DNA from 2 places in the Bradyrhizobium sp. USDA 4502 genome. Region 2 is predicted to be linked to the other one. Evidence: riboswitches for the same ligand, from Rfam matches in the RefSeq annotation. Region 2 holds a riboswitch; the other holds the start of a gene.
The links. A riboswitch is a leader RNA that binds a small molecule or an ion and turns the genes downstream of it on or off. The one in region 2 is predicted to bind glycine.
Positions count from the first base shown of each region.

Region 1: it holds a riboswitch for glycine, as region 2 does, so the genes downstream of both, ACVW1B_RS19330 (D-amino acid dehydrogenase) here and gcvT (glycine cleavage system aminomethyltransferase GcvT) in region 2, are expected to answer to the same signal.

Region 1 covers NZ_JBSSGF010000001.1:4,163,003-4,170,804, forward strand. The annotation lists gene ACVW1B_RS19320 (ABC transporter substrate-binding protein) at 142-1,761, opposite strand; gene ACVW1B_RS19325 (M20/M25/M40 family metallo-hydrolase) at 2,027-3,157, shown strand; glycine riboswitch at 3,249-3,355, shown strand; glycine riboswitch at 3,359-3,473, shown strand; gene ACVW1B_RS19330 (D-amino acid dehydrogenase) at 3,540-4,898, shown strand; gene ACVW1B_RS19335 (ABC transporter permease) at 5,059-6,000, shown strand; gene ACVW1B_RS19340 (ABC transporter permease) at 6,004-6,891, shown strand; gene ACVW1B_RS19345 (ABC transporter ATP-binding protein) at 7,033-7,802, shown strand, end outside.
Region 2 covers NZ_JBSSGF010000001.1:4,334,784-4,342,585, reverse strand. The annotation lists gene ACVW1B_RS20200 (hypothetical protein) at 1-409, shown strand, start outside; gene ACVW1B_RS20195 (acyl-CoA thioesterase) at 449-880, opposite strand; gene gcvP (aminomethyl-transferring glycine dehydrogenase) at 1,098-3,971, opposite strand; gene gcvH (glycine cleavage system protein GcvH) at 3,995-4,360, opposite strand; gene gcvT (glycine cleavage system aminomethyltransferase GcvT) at 4,380-5,525, opposite strand; glycine riboswitch at 5,667-5,755, opposite strand; gene alaS (alanine--tRNA ligase) at 5,958-7,802, shown strand, end outside.

The DNA of each region.
Region 1 (7,802 bases), 170 kb from region 2:
GCAGCACGCACCACAAGGCGGACCACCGCTCAGCGACGGACTGGAGCAGCTCCGCGACAGCCACACCTGACACGCGACAGCGCGAAAAAGAAAAATGGCCGGGACAAGTCCCGGCCATTTGTTTTGCGTCAAGCCGCAAGCTTACTCGGACTTGTCGATATTCCAGAAGATCGGCGTTGCCGGGCCGTCGAGCACACCGGTCAGCGACTTCCGCCATGCGCTCGGAATGGTGTACTGGCCGAGCGGAACGTAGATCACCTGATCGTAGGCCTCGGTCTGGATTTCCGCGGCGATCTTCTTCTTTTCCTCAGCCGAGCCGGCGCGCGCGAACTTGTCACGCAGCTCCTCGATCTTCGGGTCTTCGGCCCAGCCGAACCAGCCGCCATTCTTGCCGCGACCGGTGATCGACGCGTTGACGATCGGATCGGAGACGTCGGCCGCGACCCAGTTGGTGAAGAACATGTTCCAGCCGCCTTCCTTCGGCGGCTTCTGGCTGGCGCGGCGGGTCACCACGGTCTGCCAGTCGGTGGCCTGCAGGTCGACCTTGAAGCCGGCCTCGCGCAACTGCTGCGCAGCCACGACCGGCTGCGCCTTCAGCGTCGTGACGTCGCCCGGCGCCATAATCACCACGGGGGTGCCGTCATAGCCGGATGCGGCAAGCGCCTTCTTGGCTTCCGCCAGGCCGTTGCCCTTCACCAGCGTTTCGGCCCCGACGTCGGTCTCGAGCGGCGTGCCGCAGACGAAGAAGGCGCCGCAGACCCTCTGGTACTTGGCGTTGCCGACCAGCGCGTCGAGCACGTCCTTCTGGTTCATCGCCAGGAACGCAGCCCGGCGCACCTTCGGATTGTCGAACGGCGGATAGAGAAAGTTCATGCGTCCGAGGGTCTGGAAGCCGAACTTGTTGAGGACGTCGATCTTGAGATCCGGATTGGCTTCGAGCACCGGCAGCATGTCGAACGGAAGGTTCTCCATGAAATCGATGTCGCCGGATTGCAACGCGTTCACCGCGGTCTGCGCATCGGCCATCGTGACCCACTCGACGCGGTCGACCTTGACGACCTTGCCGCCCGCGGTCCAGCTCGCCGGCTCCTTGCGCGGCACGTAGTCCTTGTTCTTCTCATAGACCGCCTTCACGCCCGGCTGGAATTCCGCCTGCACGAATTTGAACGGTCCGGAGCCGATCTGTTCCGGGATCGGCTTGTCCGGCGGCGTCTCGGCCAGACGCTTCGGCATCATGAACGGCACGCGCGATGACGGCTTGCCGATCGATTCCAGCACGAGGCCGTAGGGTTCCTTCAGCTTCAGCGTGATGGTCTTGGCGTCGGTCGCCTCCAGGCTCGCGACGAAGTCCATCAGCTTCTGGCCCATGCCGTCGACCTTGCCCCAACGCTGCAGCGAGGCGACGCAGTCTTCCGCGGTGACCGGCGCGCCGTCGTGCCACTTCAGACCGTCGCGCAGTGTGAACGTGTAGGTCAGCTTGTCGTCGGAAACCTTCCAGTCCGCCATCTGCGGCTGGATCTTGAAATTGGAATCCGTCGCCAGCAGCGTGTCATAGATCATGTAGCCATGATCGCGGGTGATGTAGGCCGTGGTCATGATCGGATCGATGACGCGCAGATCCGAGTGCATCACCGCGGTGATGGTCTTGCCCGCGGCCATCGCCTGCGGCGCGAATGACAATTCCTGCGGCGCGAACGACAGCGCGAGCGCCGTCAACGCGGCCGCTAGCGTGCGGTGTTTCCAACGCGAGATAGGGAACATGCAATCTCTCCTGACGTGTAACTGGTCAAAGCCGGCTTATTCGTTATGCATGTGGTTCGCTATTTAGGCGAACTAACATGCTGTATGGCTTGTGAAATCGAGACTTGCACCAAGCGCCAAGCGCGTCAATCGGTTTCAGGTCGCATCGGACGTACACAAACGAATGAGGCCGCGCGCCAGATTTTGGCTTTACAAAATCGTCGGCTGAGATTTTCGTAACGCGCGCGCGATGCCGGCGCCGTCAGAACAACAAGAGAGAACAACGATGAACCCCGCCAATCTCCCCTTTGATTCCGAAACGATGCTGCAGGGCCTGCGCAGCTGGGTGGAATGCGAAAGCCCGACCTGGGACGCCGCCGCGGTCGAACGCATGCTCGATCTCGCCGCCCGCGAGATGGCGATCATGGGTGCGACGATCGAGCGCATCGCCGGACGCCAGGGCTTCGCGGGCTGCGTCCGCGCCCGTTTTCCCCATCCGAAACAAGGCCAGCCCGGCATCCTGATCGCCGGCCATCTGGACACCGTTCACCCCGTCGGCACCATCGAGAACCTGAAGTGGCGGCGCGAAGGCAACAAGTGCTTCGGGCCGGGCATCTTCGACATGAAGGGCGGCAACTACCTGTCGATCGAGGCGATCAGGCAATTGGCGCGCGCCTCTTTCACGACTCCGCTGCCGATCACCGTGCTGTTCACCCCCGACGAAGAGGTGGGCACGCCGTCGACGCGCGACATCATCGAGGCGGAAGCCGCGCGCAACAAATATGTGTTGGTGCCGGAGCCCGGCCGTCCAAACAACGGCGTCGTCACCGGCCGCTATGCGATCGCGCGCTTCAACCTGGAAGCCACCGGCAAGCCCAGCCATGCCGGCGCAACGCTGTCTTCCGGCCGCTCCGCGATCCGCGAGATGGCGCGGCAGATCATCGCCATCGACGGCATGACCACCGAGGACTGCACCTTCTCGGTCGGCATCGTGCATGGCGGCCAGTGGGTCAATTGCGTCGCAACGACCTGCACCGGCGAAGCGCTCAGCATGGCCAAGCGCCAGGCCGATCTCGACCGTGGCGTCGAGCGCATGCTGGCACTGTCGGGCACCGCCAACGACGTGACCTTCAAGGTGACGCGCGGCGTCACCCGCCCGGTGTGGGAGCCCGATGCGGGCACCATGGCGCTCTATGAAAAGGCAAAAGGCCTTGCTGCAGCGATGGGTCTCGATCTGCCGCACGGCAGCGCCGGCGGCGGCTCGGACGGCAACTTCACCGGCGCGATGGGCATCCCCACGCTCGACGGCCTCGGCGTTCGCGGCGCCGATGCACATACGCTCAACGAGCACATCGAGGTCGACAGCCTCGCCGAACGCGGCCGCCTGATGGCGGCACTGCTGGCGACGCTGGACTGACATCGATTGCACTGCACAACACGTTGGCACTGCCGGATCGAAATTTAGCCTTGTCCATTTTTAAGGCTTCGCCTACGGTCCGGCCGTCCAACGCGACGATGCGGGAGAGATCGAAGCGACAACATTCGTGTTGTTGGCTTCGGCGCCGACGGAGCAACCGCCCCGGAAACTCTCAGGCAAAAGGACTGTATCGTCAGGACGATCTGGAGAGAGACGAACATGGCCGCACATCAAGGGCCATGACGTCCACCGAAGGGGATAGTTCGCTTCTGGCCACAGCCCGATGCGGATCAAGCTCTCAGGTACCGTGACAGATGGGGCGCCGAATGCCGGTTTGACCGGTGGTTCGGCGACTCTAACCCACGGGAGCCTGACAACCATCATGCCACATATCGCGATTATCGGCGCCGGCATCACCGGCGTAACGACGGCCTATGCCCTGCTTGAACGCGGCTACAAGGTGACTGTCCTTGACAGGCATCGCTACGCCGCGATGGAAACTTCGTTCGCCAATGGCGGACAGCTTTCCGCCAGCAACGCCGAAGTCTGGAACAGTGCTGCGACCATCCTGAAGGGGCTGCGCTGGATGCTCAGAAGCGACGCCCCGCTGCTGATGAACCCGAAGCCGAGCTGGCACAAATATTCCTGGATCAGCGAGTTCGTCGGCCACATCACGCGCTATCGCGGCAACACCATCGAGACCACGAAGCTCGCCATCGAAGCGCGCAAGCATCTGTTCTCGATCGCAGAGCGCGAAAACATCGCCTTCGATCTCGAACGCCGCGGCATCCTGCACGTCTATCACGACAGGGCCGGCTTCGAAGCCGGCCTCAAGGTCAACACGCTGCTGCAGCAAGGCGGGCTCGACCGCCGGCCGGTGACCCCGGACGAGATCCGCGTCATCGAACCCGCGCTGCAGACAACCTGCTATGGCGGCTTCTTCACGCCGTCCGACGCGACCGGCGATATTCACAAATTCACGCGTGGGCTTGCCGACGCCTGCATCCGCCGTGGCGCGAGCTTCGTCCATGAAGCCGACGTCGACACGATCGCACACGGCGATGACGGCTTCCGCATCGGCTGGAACGAAGCTGCTTCACATGATGCTGCGGTCGCGACGCGACAGCAGCTACAGGCGGACGGGATCGTGATTTGCGCCGGCGTGGCGAGCCGCCACTTCGCCAGCCTGCTCAACGACCGCGTCAATGTCTATCCGGTGAAGGGCTATTCGATCACTGTGCAGCTCGATGCGCCGCAAAGCCGGAATGCCGCCCCAACCGTCAGCCTGCTCGATGAAGCTGCGAAGATCGTCACCAGCCGGCTCGGCGCCGACCGCTTCCGCGTCGCCGGCACCGCCGAGTTCAACGGCTTCAACCGCGACATTCGCGCCGATCGCATTCAACCGCTGGTGGACTGGGTGCGGCATCATTTCCCGGAGATCGATACGTCGAAAGTCGTGCCATGGGCGGGCCTGCGCCCGATGATGCCGAACATGATGCCGGTGGTTCGCGCCGGACGGATTCCGGGCGTGTTCTACAATACGGGCCACGGTCATCTCGGCTGGACGCTGTCGGCGGCGACGGCGCAGATGGTGGCCCAGGCGATCGACGATTGGCGCGACCTCGACACGCCGCCGATGGCGCCGTCGTTCGGCGCCGGGCTCGATGTGCCCGCCGACGCGCGCAAAGCTGAAATCAATCCACCTTCCAGTGGACTGCTTCGAACTTCACCGGAGGAATAATCGCGGCCAACAGGACTGATTAGCTGCACCGCAAAATCCGCAGCACCGATGGCATGGGACTTGCTCAAGTTCTACCGTGAGTCTGCTACCATCTGTGCTACGGTCTGGTGTGCAACGGTCCCGCTGGGGACTTCATCGACCACAACCCAACGGATCAAATTTGCTCGGATATCTGCTTCGCCGCATCCTCGCCGCCATTCCCGTGATGGGCGTGGTGGCTCTGTTCGTGTTCCTGTTGCTGCGGCTGACGCCGGGCGACCCGGCCGCCATCCTCGCCGGCGACAACGCGACGCCCGAACAGCTCGAACGCATTCGGACCTCGCTTGGTCTGAACGAGCCGATCTACATCCAGTTCTACACCTGGATCGCCAAGTTGCTGCACGGCGACCTCGGCGTCTCCCTGATCTCGAACAAGCCGATCCTCGAAATGATCGTCCCGCGCCTCGAGCCCTCGATCTCGGTCGCGCTGGCCACCATCATCCTCTCGATCCTGGTGGCGGTGCCCCTCGGCGTGATCGCGGCGTGGAAGCACGGCACCTGGATCGACCGCTTCGTGATGGGGCTTTCCGTGCTCGGCTTCTCGGTGCCGGTGTTCGTCATCGGCTATGTGCTGATCCAGATCTTTGCGATTGATCTGCGCTGGGTTCCGGTACAGGGCTTCAAGAGCATCTCGGCCGGCTTCGGTCCGTTCTTCCAGCGCCTCATCCTGCCGACCTGCACACTCTCCTTCATCTATGTCGCGCTGATCGCACGCATGACGCGGGCCTCGATGCTCGATGTGCTCGGCGAGGATTACGTGCGCACGGCGCGGGCCAAGGGCATCGGCGAGACCGGCGTGCTGCTGCGCCATGCGCTGCGCAACGCCGCCGTGCCGGTCATCACGGTGATCGGTTCCGGCTTCGCGCTGCTGATCTCCGGCGTCGTCGTCACCGAGAGCGTGTTCAATCTGCCCGGCATCGGCCGCCTCACCGTCGATGCGGTGCTGGCGCGCGACTATCCGGTGATCCAGGCGATGATCCTGTTGACGTCGGGTATCTACGTCGCGGTCAATCTGTTGATCGACCTCGCCTACACCCTGCTCGATCCTCGTATCCGGTACTGAGCAATGGCGATCGAAACCCTTCCCGAATCCTCGCTTCCCGTCACCCGGCCGTTCCGCGTCAAGTTCGGCTTCCTGACGTCGACGCCGATCATCGCGGTTGCGACGATCAGCCTCGCCCTCATCATCCTGATGGCGATCTTCGCGCCGCTGCTTGCGCCGCACGATCCTCTGCTGCTGACGCCGTCGCAGCGGCTGAAGCCGTCGAGCGCGCAATATCTGCTCGGCACCGACGCTTATGGCCGCGACCTGTTGTCGCGCATCATCTACGGCGCACGGATCTCGCTGGTGATCGGGCTCGGCGCCGCCGTCTGCTCGATCGCCATCGGCCTTCTGATCGGCCTCGTCGCCGGCTTCTTCCGCTGGGTCGATGCGGTGCTGATGCGCGTGATGGACGGCTTGATGGCGATCCCCGCCATCCTGCTCGCGATCGCCGTGGTGTCGCTGTCGGGCGCCAGCATCTGGACCGTGATGGTCGCGATCACCATCCCCGAGATCCCGCGCGTGGCGCGGCTGGTGCGCTCGGTGGTGCTGACCGCACGCGAGGAACCTTATGTCGAGGCCGCGATCTCGCTCGGCACCAGCCTGCCGAAGATCATGTGGCGGCATTTGATGCCGAACACGATCGCGCCGCTGATCGTGCAAGGCACCTATGTCTGCGCGTCCGCGATCCTGACCGAGGCGATCCTGTCGTTCCTCGGCGCCGGCATCTCGCCGGAAACGCCGACCTGGGGCAACATCATGGCCGAGGGCCGCGCCTATTTCCAGGTCAAGCCGTCGCTGATCTTCTGGCCGGGGCTGCTGCTCTCGATCGCCATTCTCAGCGTCAACCTGATCGGCGACGCCGCCCGCGACGCGCTCGATCCCCGCATGAAGCAGCGTGAGGGCAAGTGACGGCTTCAGCTCTTCTGAAGCCGTCATTCCGGGGCGATGCGAAGCATCGAACCCGGAATCTCGAGATTCCGGGTCTGGTGCTGGCGCACCATCCCGGAATGACAGTGGGTAAATTCCTTCACAGCGCCAAGAGACCCTGACATGACCAACGTCGTCCTCGACATCAGCAATCTCGTCGTCGGCCTCGGCCGCAAGGCGGATGCGCATCGCATCATCGACGACCTCTCGCTGCAGGTACGTGAAAGCGAGACGCTGTGCCTGGTCGGCGAAAGCGGCTCGGGCAAGTCGGTGACATCGCTCACCGTGATGGGCCTGCAGCAGAAGGGCACGCTGGTGCCGTCTGGCGGCAGCGTCAAACTGGTCGGCGAGGAACTGCTCACCGCCAGCGACCGGCGGCTGCGGCAACTCCGCGCCACGCGGATGGCGATGATCTTCCAGGAGCCGATGACCGCGCTCAATCCCGTGGTGCCGGTAGGCCGCCAGATCGACGAGGTGCTGCGCGCCCACACAGATCTCGATGCCCGCGCGCGGCGCCAGAAGATTTTGGCGATGATGGAGCATGTGCGGCTGCCGGACGTGGAGCGCATCTTCTCCTCCTACCCGCACCGCCTGTCGGGCGGCCAGCGCCAGCGCATCATGATCGCGATGGCGCTGGTGCTGGAGCCGAAGCTCCTGATCGCGGATGAGCCGACCACCGCGCTCGACGTCACCACCCAGAAGCAGATCCTCACCTTGATCCGCGACCTGCAACGCGATCACGGCACCGCGGTTCTGTTTATCACCCACGACATGGGCGTGGTGGCCGAGATCGCCGACCGCGTCGCGGTGATGCGGCACGGCCGCCTGGTCGAAACCGGCCCGCTGCAGGACGTGCTGCGCAATCCGAAGATGGAGTACACCCGCAACCTCTT
Region 2 (7,802 bases):
GGAGCTACCCGGGCAAGACACCGGCCTCGGCGCGTCCGAACTGCGGATGCTGGATCTCGTCGCCGACGGCGAGACAAGCCCACAGGTCCTTTCAAGCGAGCTGAACAGGGAACGCGGCGTGTTCGATTTTCAGGAAGCGGAGCTGATCCTGGACCGGCTCGCCTATTGTCCATCACCGGTCCTGACCGGATTCCCCGCGGAGATCGAAGCGCCCGACGATCTGAAGGCCCGAAACAACCGACTCCTGCACAGTCGGCTGTCGCTCACCGATTTCGGCCAGGAAGTGTCGGATCGCGAGCTCGACTTCAGCCAATACAACACGATCCATCGCTGGTGGGGCGGCACCGAACTGACCAATGAGCGGCTGTGGCGCTGGGACGCCGAGAGCCGAGCCTTGGTTGCCCCGTAAGCCTGATCCGCACAACGTGTGTGCGCAATCAGCCTATGCCTATGCCAGCGTCTTCTCCCGGCTTGCGATCAGTGCCCGCAAATCCTCGGCCACCGCGACCGACTGATGGGTCTTCTGATCGGTCGCGACCCAGATGATCTCGCCGGTGGCGCGCAGTTCATCGGAGCCCTTGGCGAAGATCGCGAGCGCAAGATTGATCGAGGAGCGGCCGATCCGCGCGACGCGGACGCAGACCTCGATGTCCTCGTCGAACCGGATCGGCGCCTTGTATTCGACGACCGATTTCACAGTGTGGAAGTCGATGCCAGTCCGCGCCACCTCGCCGAGATAGTCGTAGCCGAGCGCGCGGAAATATTCGGTGATGGCGGTGTCGAAATAGGTGAGGTAGTGGGCGTTGAACACCACCGCCTGTGCGTCGACCTCCGAATAGCGGACGCGAAACGGGAAATGGAACCAGAATTCCTCGCGCATGTTTCCTCCTGCCGCGGGCGGGCCAGTCCGTCATTCCGGGGCGCGACGAAGTCGCGAACCGCAGATGCGCAATGGGCGCATCGGGGAATCCAGAGGTCGTGGATCGAGATTCCCCGGTGCGCAGTTGCGCACCTGAGGTTCTCGCTTCGCGAGCCCCGGAATGACACCGAGTGAATCAGGCGTCAGAGACGCAACGCCACATAGCTGCAGTAGCTCCTTACTCCGCCGCCTGCGCGTAATCCTCGACCGGCGGGCACGAGCACACCAGATTGCGGTCGCCATAGACGTTGTCGACGCGGCCGACCGGGCTCCAGTATTTGTCGGACCGTGACACGCTGGCCGGGAAGCAGCCCTCGGCGCGGGTGTAGGCCCGGTTCCAGACATCGTCGGCGATGTCGTGCACGGTATGCGGCGCGTGGCGCAGGGGCGAGGCCTCGACCTTCCAGCGGCCCTTCTCGATCTCCGCGATTTCGTCGCGGATCGCGATCATGGCGTCGCAGAAGCGGTCGATCTCGAACTTCGATTCCGATTCCGTCGGTTCGATCATCAGCGTGCCCGCCACCGGGAAGCTCATGGTCGGCGCGTGGAAGCCGTAGTCGATCAGGCGTTTTGCGATGTCGTCGACGGTGACGCCGCTGGTCGTCTTCAGCGGCCGCGGATCGACGATGCACTCATGCGCAACGCGGCCGCGCTCGTTGCGGTACAGCACCGGAAAGTGCGGCTGCAGCCGTGCGGCGATGTAGTTGGCGTTGAGGATCGCGATCTCGGTGGCGCGCGTCAGACCTTCGCCGCCCATCATCAGGATGTAGATGTAGGAGATGGTCAGGATCGACGCCGAGCCAAACGGCGCGGCCGACACCGGGCCGATGGCGTGCGCAGTTGCCCCGTCGGTTGCGGGATGGCCCGGCAGATAGGGCGCAAGATGCGCCTTCACGCCGATCGGGCCCATGCCGGGGCCGCCGCCGCCATGCGGAATGCAGAAGGTCTTGTGCAGGTTGAGATGGCTGACATCGGCGCCGTAATCGCCGGGCCGCGACAGTCCGACCTGCGCGTTCATGTTGGCGCCGTCGAGATAGACCTGGCCGCCATGGGCATGCACGATGTCGCAGATCTCGCGGATATGCTCCTCGAACACGCCGTGGGTCGACGGATAGGTGATCATGACCGCGGCAAGGTTGGCGGAGTGCTTCTCCGCCTTGGCGCGAAGATCATTGACGTCGACGTCGCCGCGCGCATCGCACGCGACGACCACGACCTCCATGCCGACCATCGCAGCCGAGGCCGGATTGGTGCCGTGCGCGGAGGAGGGGATCAGGCACACCTTGCGGTGCGGCTCGCCGCGCGCGAGGTGATAGCAGCGGATCGCCAGCAGCCCGGCATATTCGCCCTGCGCGCCGGAATTCGGCTGCAGCGAGACCGCGTCATAGCCGGTGATGTCGCACAGCCATTGCTCCAGCCGCTTGAACAGCGCGTGATAGCCCTTGGCCTGATCCGCCGGCGCGAACGGATGCAGATTGCCGAACGCCGGCCAGGTCAGCGGGATCATCTCGGTGGTGGCGTTGAGCTTCATCGTGCAAGAGCCGAGCGGGATCATCGCGCGGTCGAGCGCGAGGTCACGATCGCTGAGCTTGCGCATGTAGCGCAGCAGCTCGGTCTCGGAACGATGCGTATTGAACACCGGATGGCTGAGGAAGGCGCTGGTGCGCCGCAGCTCCTTCGGCAGCGCCTCGTGCGCGCCGGCCTCGATCTCGGCATAGCTGAGCTTGCCGCCGAACACGCGCCACACCGCCTCGACCGTCTCCGGCGTCGAGGTCTCGTCGAGCGCGATGCCGAGCGTGGTCGCGCCGATCCGCAGATTGATCCGTTCGGCCTGCGCGCGGGTGACGAGCTCGATCTGCTTGCTACCTGCCTCGACGGTCACGGTATCGAAGAACGCTTCGCTGGTCGGCGCAAAGCCGAGCTTGCGCAGGCCGGCGGCGAGCACGGTGGCGCGACGATGCACGCTGCGTGCGATATGGGTCAGGCCCTCGGGACCGTGATAGACCGCATACATCGAGGCGATCACGGCGAGCAGCACCTGCGCGGTGCAGATGTTCGAGGTCGCCTTCTCGCGGCGGATATGCTGCTCGCGGGTTTGCAGCGCGAGGCGGTAGGCCGGCGCACCGCGCGAATCGACCGAGAGGCCGACGATGCGGCCGGGCAGCGAGCGCTTCAGCGTGTCGCGCACCGCCATGTAGGCGGCGTGCGGTCCGCCATACCCCGTCGGCACGCCGAACCGCTGCGCCGAACCGATCGCGATGTCGGCGCCGAGCTCGCCGGGCGAGGCGAGCAGCGTCAGCGACAGCAGGTCCGCCGCGACGATCGCAAGCGCGCCCTTGGCGCGCAGCGACGCGATCGCAGGCTTAAGGTCGCGTACCGCGCCCGATGTGCCCGGATATTGCAACAGCGCGCCGAGCACATCGGCGTTGTCGAGCTCGGTCAGGGGATCGCCGACCACCAGCGCCCAGCCCAGCGGCGCGGCGCGCGTGCGCATCACCGCCAGCGTCTGCGGATGCACCTCCTTGTCGACGAAGAACACCTTCGCTTTGACCTGCGAGTGGCGCTCGGCGAGCGCCATCGCTTCCGCCGCGGCGGTCGCCTCGTCGAGCAGCGAGGCGTTGGCGACGTCGAGCCCGGTGAGATCGCAGATCATGGTCTGGAAGTTGAACAGCGCCTCGAGCCGGCCCTGGCTGATCTCCGGCTGGTACGGCGTATAGGCGGTGTACCAGGCCGGGTTCTCCAGAATGTTGCGCTGGATCACCGCGGGCAGGATGGTGCCGGAATAGCCCTGGCCGATCAGCGAGGTGAACACCTGGTTCTGCGCGGCGAGCTCGCTCATATGCGCGAGCGCCTCGGTCTCGCTCAGCGCCCGGCCGAGATCGAGCGGCGCCTTCTGCCGGATCGACGCCGGCAGCGTCTCGTTCATCAGCGCCTGCAGGCTCGCGGCGCCGACCGTCTCCAGCATCGCGTTGACGTCGCGCGGCGACGGTCCGATGTGGCGGCGCACGAAATCGGTGGCGGCTTCGTTGATCGGCTTGAAGGGCGCGTTCATGACGTGATCCTCGGGGTGATCCTTTAGGCGGTGTGCGCGGCGTAGGCGGCCTCGTCCATCAGGCCGCCGAGCTCGCCCTTGTCGGCAATCTTCAGCTTGAAGAACCAGGCCTTGCCGCCGGCGTCGGAATTGACCAGCGCGGGCTCGGCGGCGAGCGCGTCGTTGACCTCGACCACCTCGCCGGCGATCGGCGCGTAGACGTCGGAAGCGGCCTTGACGGATTCGACGACAGCGGCGGCCTCGGCCTTCTTCAGGCTGCGGCCGACCTTGGGCAGTTCGACGAACACGACGTCGCCGAGCTGCGACTGCGCATAGTCGGTGATCCCGATCGTGGCGACGTCGCCCTCGATGCGGAGCCATTCGTGGTCGGACGTGTACAGCGTCGTCATGGGGTCGATCCTTTGGCGTTCAGCGTTTGTAGGTATTGGGGACGAAGGGCGTAGCGGCGACTTTCAGCGGCAGCCGCTGGCCGCGCACTTCGGCGAAAACGGTGGTGCCGACGGCGGAAAGGGCCGTGGGCAGGTAGCCCATCGCAACCGGCGCATTGAGGCTCGGGCCGAAGCCGCCCGAGGTCACCTTGCCGATCTGCTCGGTCGAGCCGGCATCGGCGAACAGCGCGGCGCCTTCGCGCACCGGTGCGCGGCCGTCAGGCTTCAGGCCGACCCGTCGGCGCGCAGCGCCATCTGCGAATTGCGCGAGAATTTTGTCGGCGCCGGGGAAGCCGCCGGCGCGGGCGCCGCCGCTGCGGCGAACCTTCTGCACCGACCATTCCAGCGCGCCTTCGACCGGCGTCGTCGTGGTGTCGATGTCATGGCCATAGAGGCACAGCCCGGCTTCGAGCCGCAGGCTGTCGCGCGCGCCGAGCCCGATCGGCAACACGTCGGGATTGTCGAGCAGCGCGGTGACCAGGGCTTCCACCTTGTCTGCGGGCACCGAGATCTCAAAGCCGTCCTCGCCGGTATAGCCGGAGCGCGAGACGAAGCAGTCGACGTCGCCGACGCCGCGCGGACCGGCATCCATGAATTTCATCGAACTGACATCCGCACAAAGATTCGCCAGCGCCGATTCGGCTTTCGGGCCCTGCAGCGCGATCAGCGCGCGGTCGGCCAGCGAGATGATCTCGCAGGCGTCGGAGAGATGCGCGCGGAGATGCGCCTCGTCCTCGGCCTTGCAGGCGGCGTTGACCACCAGGAACAGGTGATCGCCGAAATTCGCCACCATCAGGTCGTCGAGCAGGCCACCGTCATTGTTAGTGAATTGCGCGTAGCGCTGCCGTCCCGGCGCGATACCGACGATGTCCTGCGGCACCAGTTTTTCCAGCGCGAGCGCGGCATCCGCGACCTTGCCAGATTTGGCCCTCAGCACGAGCTGGCCCATGTGCGACACATCGAACAGGCCGGCTTCCTTGCGGGTGTGCAGGTGCTCCTTCAGCACGCCGGCCGCGTATTGCACCGGCATGTCATAGCCGGCGAACGGCACCATCTTGGCGCCGCGCGCAAGGTGCAGCGCGTGCAGCGGGGTCTGTTTCAGCGGGGAGGTTTCGCGCGCAAGCATCACAGGGCCCTCGCGGTTCCCGCCGGGGACCTATTTCCCCTTGAGAAACCTGCAGAAAGCCCCATCTGTCGCTGTGCCTGAGAGTATTATCCCGTCGGCGGACGCATCGGGGCGAACCCCAGCGTCTCTTTCCAGATGTCAGACGTCACGCGGTCCTTTTGCCTGAGAGTTTCCGGGGCGGTTGCTCCTTCGGCGCCGGCGGTAAGGCCGGTCTCTCCCGACGTGACTAGGTATAGGTAGGTAGAAAACACGGCGCCACCAAGACTGTCAACGCAGCTGCAGCAACTATCCAATGGGCTTTGTGCTGCCGCGGCAAGCCCATGATCCGCCTGCACAGTTTCTGGACACCGCAGCTGGCAATGTCTAAAAGCGTTCGGCCGGAAAATGACGCCTTTTTGCGGCTGGCCGGCCCCTTTTTCCGATTGGATGAACATGAGCAGCGTCAACGACATCAGGTCGACATTTCTGAACTTCTTCAAGGAGAACGGGCACGAGATCGTGGCCTCGTCGCCGCTGGTTCCGCGCAACGACCCGACCTTGATGTTCACCAATGCCGGCATGGTGCAGTTCAAGAACGTCTTCACCGGCGTCGAGAAGCGCGGCTACCAGCGCGCCACGACGTCGCAGAAGTGCGTGCGCGCCGGCGGCAAGCATAACGACCTCGACAATGTCGGCTACACCGCGCGCCATCTCACCTTCTTCGAGATGCTCGGCAACTTCTCGTTCGGCGATTACTTCAAGGAGCGCGCGATCGAGCTCGCCTGGAATCTGATCACCAAGGATTTCGGGCTGAAGAAGGACAAGCTGCTGGTCACCGTCTACCACACCGACGACGAGGCGGCCGGCTACTGGAAGAAGATCGCGGGCTTCTCGGACGACCGCATCATCCGCATCCCGACCTCGGACAATTTCTGGGCGATGGGCGACACCGGCCCGTGCGGACCGTGCTCCGAAATCTTCATCGACCGCGGCGAGCACATCTGGGGCGGCCCTCCGGGCAGCCCGGATGAGGATGGCGATCGCTTCCTCGAATTCTGGAACCTGGTGTTCATGCAGTACGAGCAGGTGACGAAGGAGGAGCGCGTAGCGCTGCCGCGTCCCTCGATCGACACCGGCATGGGGCTCGAGCGCATGGCCTGCATCCTGCAGGGCGTCGAGAGCGTGTTCGAGACCGATCTGTTCCGCAATCTGATCGATGCCGCCGCGTCTACCCTCGGGCACGGTCCGAACGAGCAGAACGTTGGGTCGTATCGGGTGATCGCGGACCATCTGCGCTCGTCCGCGTTCCTGATCACCGACGGCGTGCTGCCGTCGAACGAGGGCCGCGGCTACGTGCTGCGCCGGATCATGCGCCGCGCGATGCGCCATGCACAGCTCTTGGGCGCGAGCGAGCCGCTGATGCATCGCCTGGTCTGGGCGCTGGTCCGCGAGATGGGCCAGGCCTATCCGGATCTGGTCCGTGCGGAGAAGCTGATCGAGGAGACGCTGCGGCTGGAGGAGACGCGCTTCCGCAAGACGCTGGCGCGCGGCCTGTCGATCCTCGACGAGAAGAGCGCCGGCCTCAAGAAGGGCGACATGTTCGACGGCGACACCGCGTTCACGCTGTACGACACCTACGGCTTCCCGCTCGATCTGACGCAGGACGCGCTGAAGTCGCGCGGCATCAGCGTCGACCAGGCGTCGTTCACCGACGCGATGGAGCGGCAGCGCGTCAAGGCGCGTGCCTCGTGGGCGGGCTCGGGCGAGGCGGCGAGCGAGGCGATCTGGTTCCCGCTGCGCGAGAAGCTCGGTGCGACCGAATTCCTCGGCTACGAGACCGAGAGCGCGGAAGGCGCGGTGACGGCGCTGATCAAGGACGGCGCCGAGGTCGAGAGCCTGAAGGCCGGCGAGAGCGGCGCGATCGTGCTGAACCAGACCCCGTTCTACGGCGAGTCCGGCGGCCAGGTCGGCGACACCGGCGTGCTGACCGGGGAGGGCGTCAAGTTCCGCGTCACCGACACGCAGAAGAAGGCCGGCGATCTGTTCGTGCATCTCGGCACGGTGGAGCAGGGCACGCTCGGCGTCGGCACCACATTGCAGCTCGAGGTCGATCACACCAGGCGCTCGTCGATCCGCGCCAACCATTCGGCGACGCATCTGCTGCACGAGGCGCTGCGCCAGGTGCTCGGCGATCACATCGCGCAGCGCGGCTCGCTGGTCACGCCGGACCGGCTGCGCTTCGACTTCGTGCATCCGAAGCAGATCACGCCGGAAGAGCTCGCCCGGATCGAGGACATC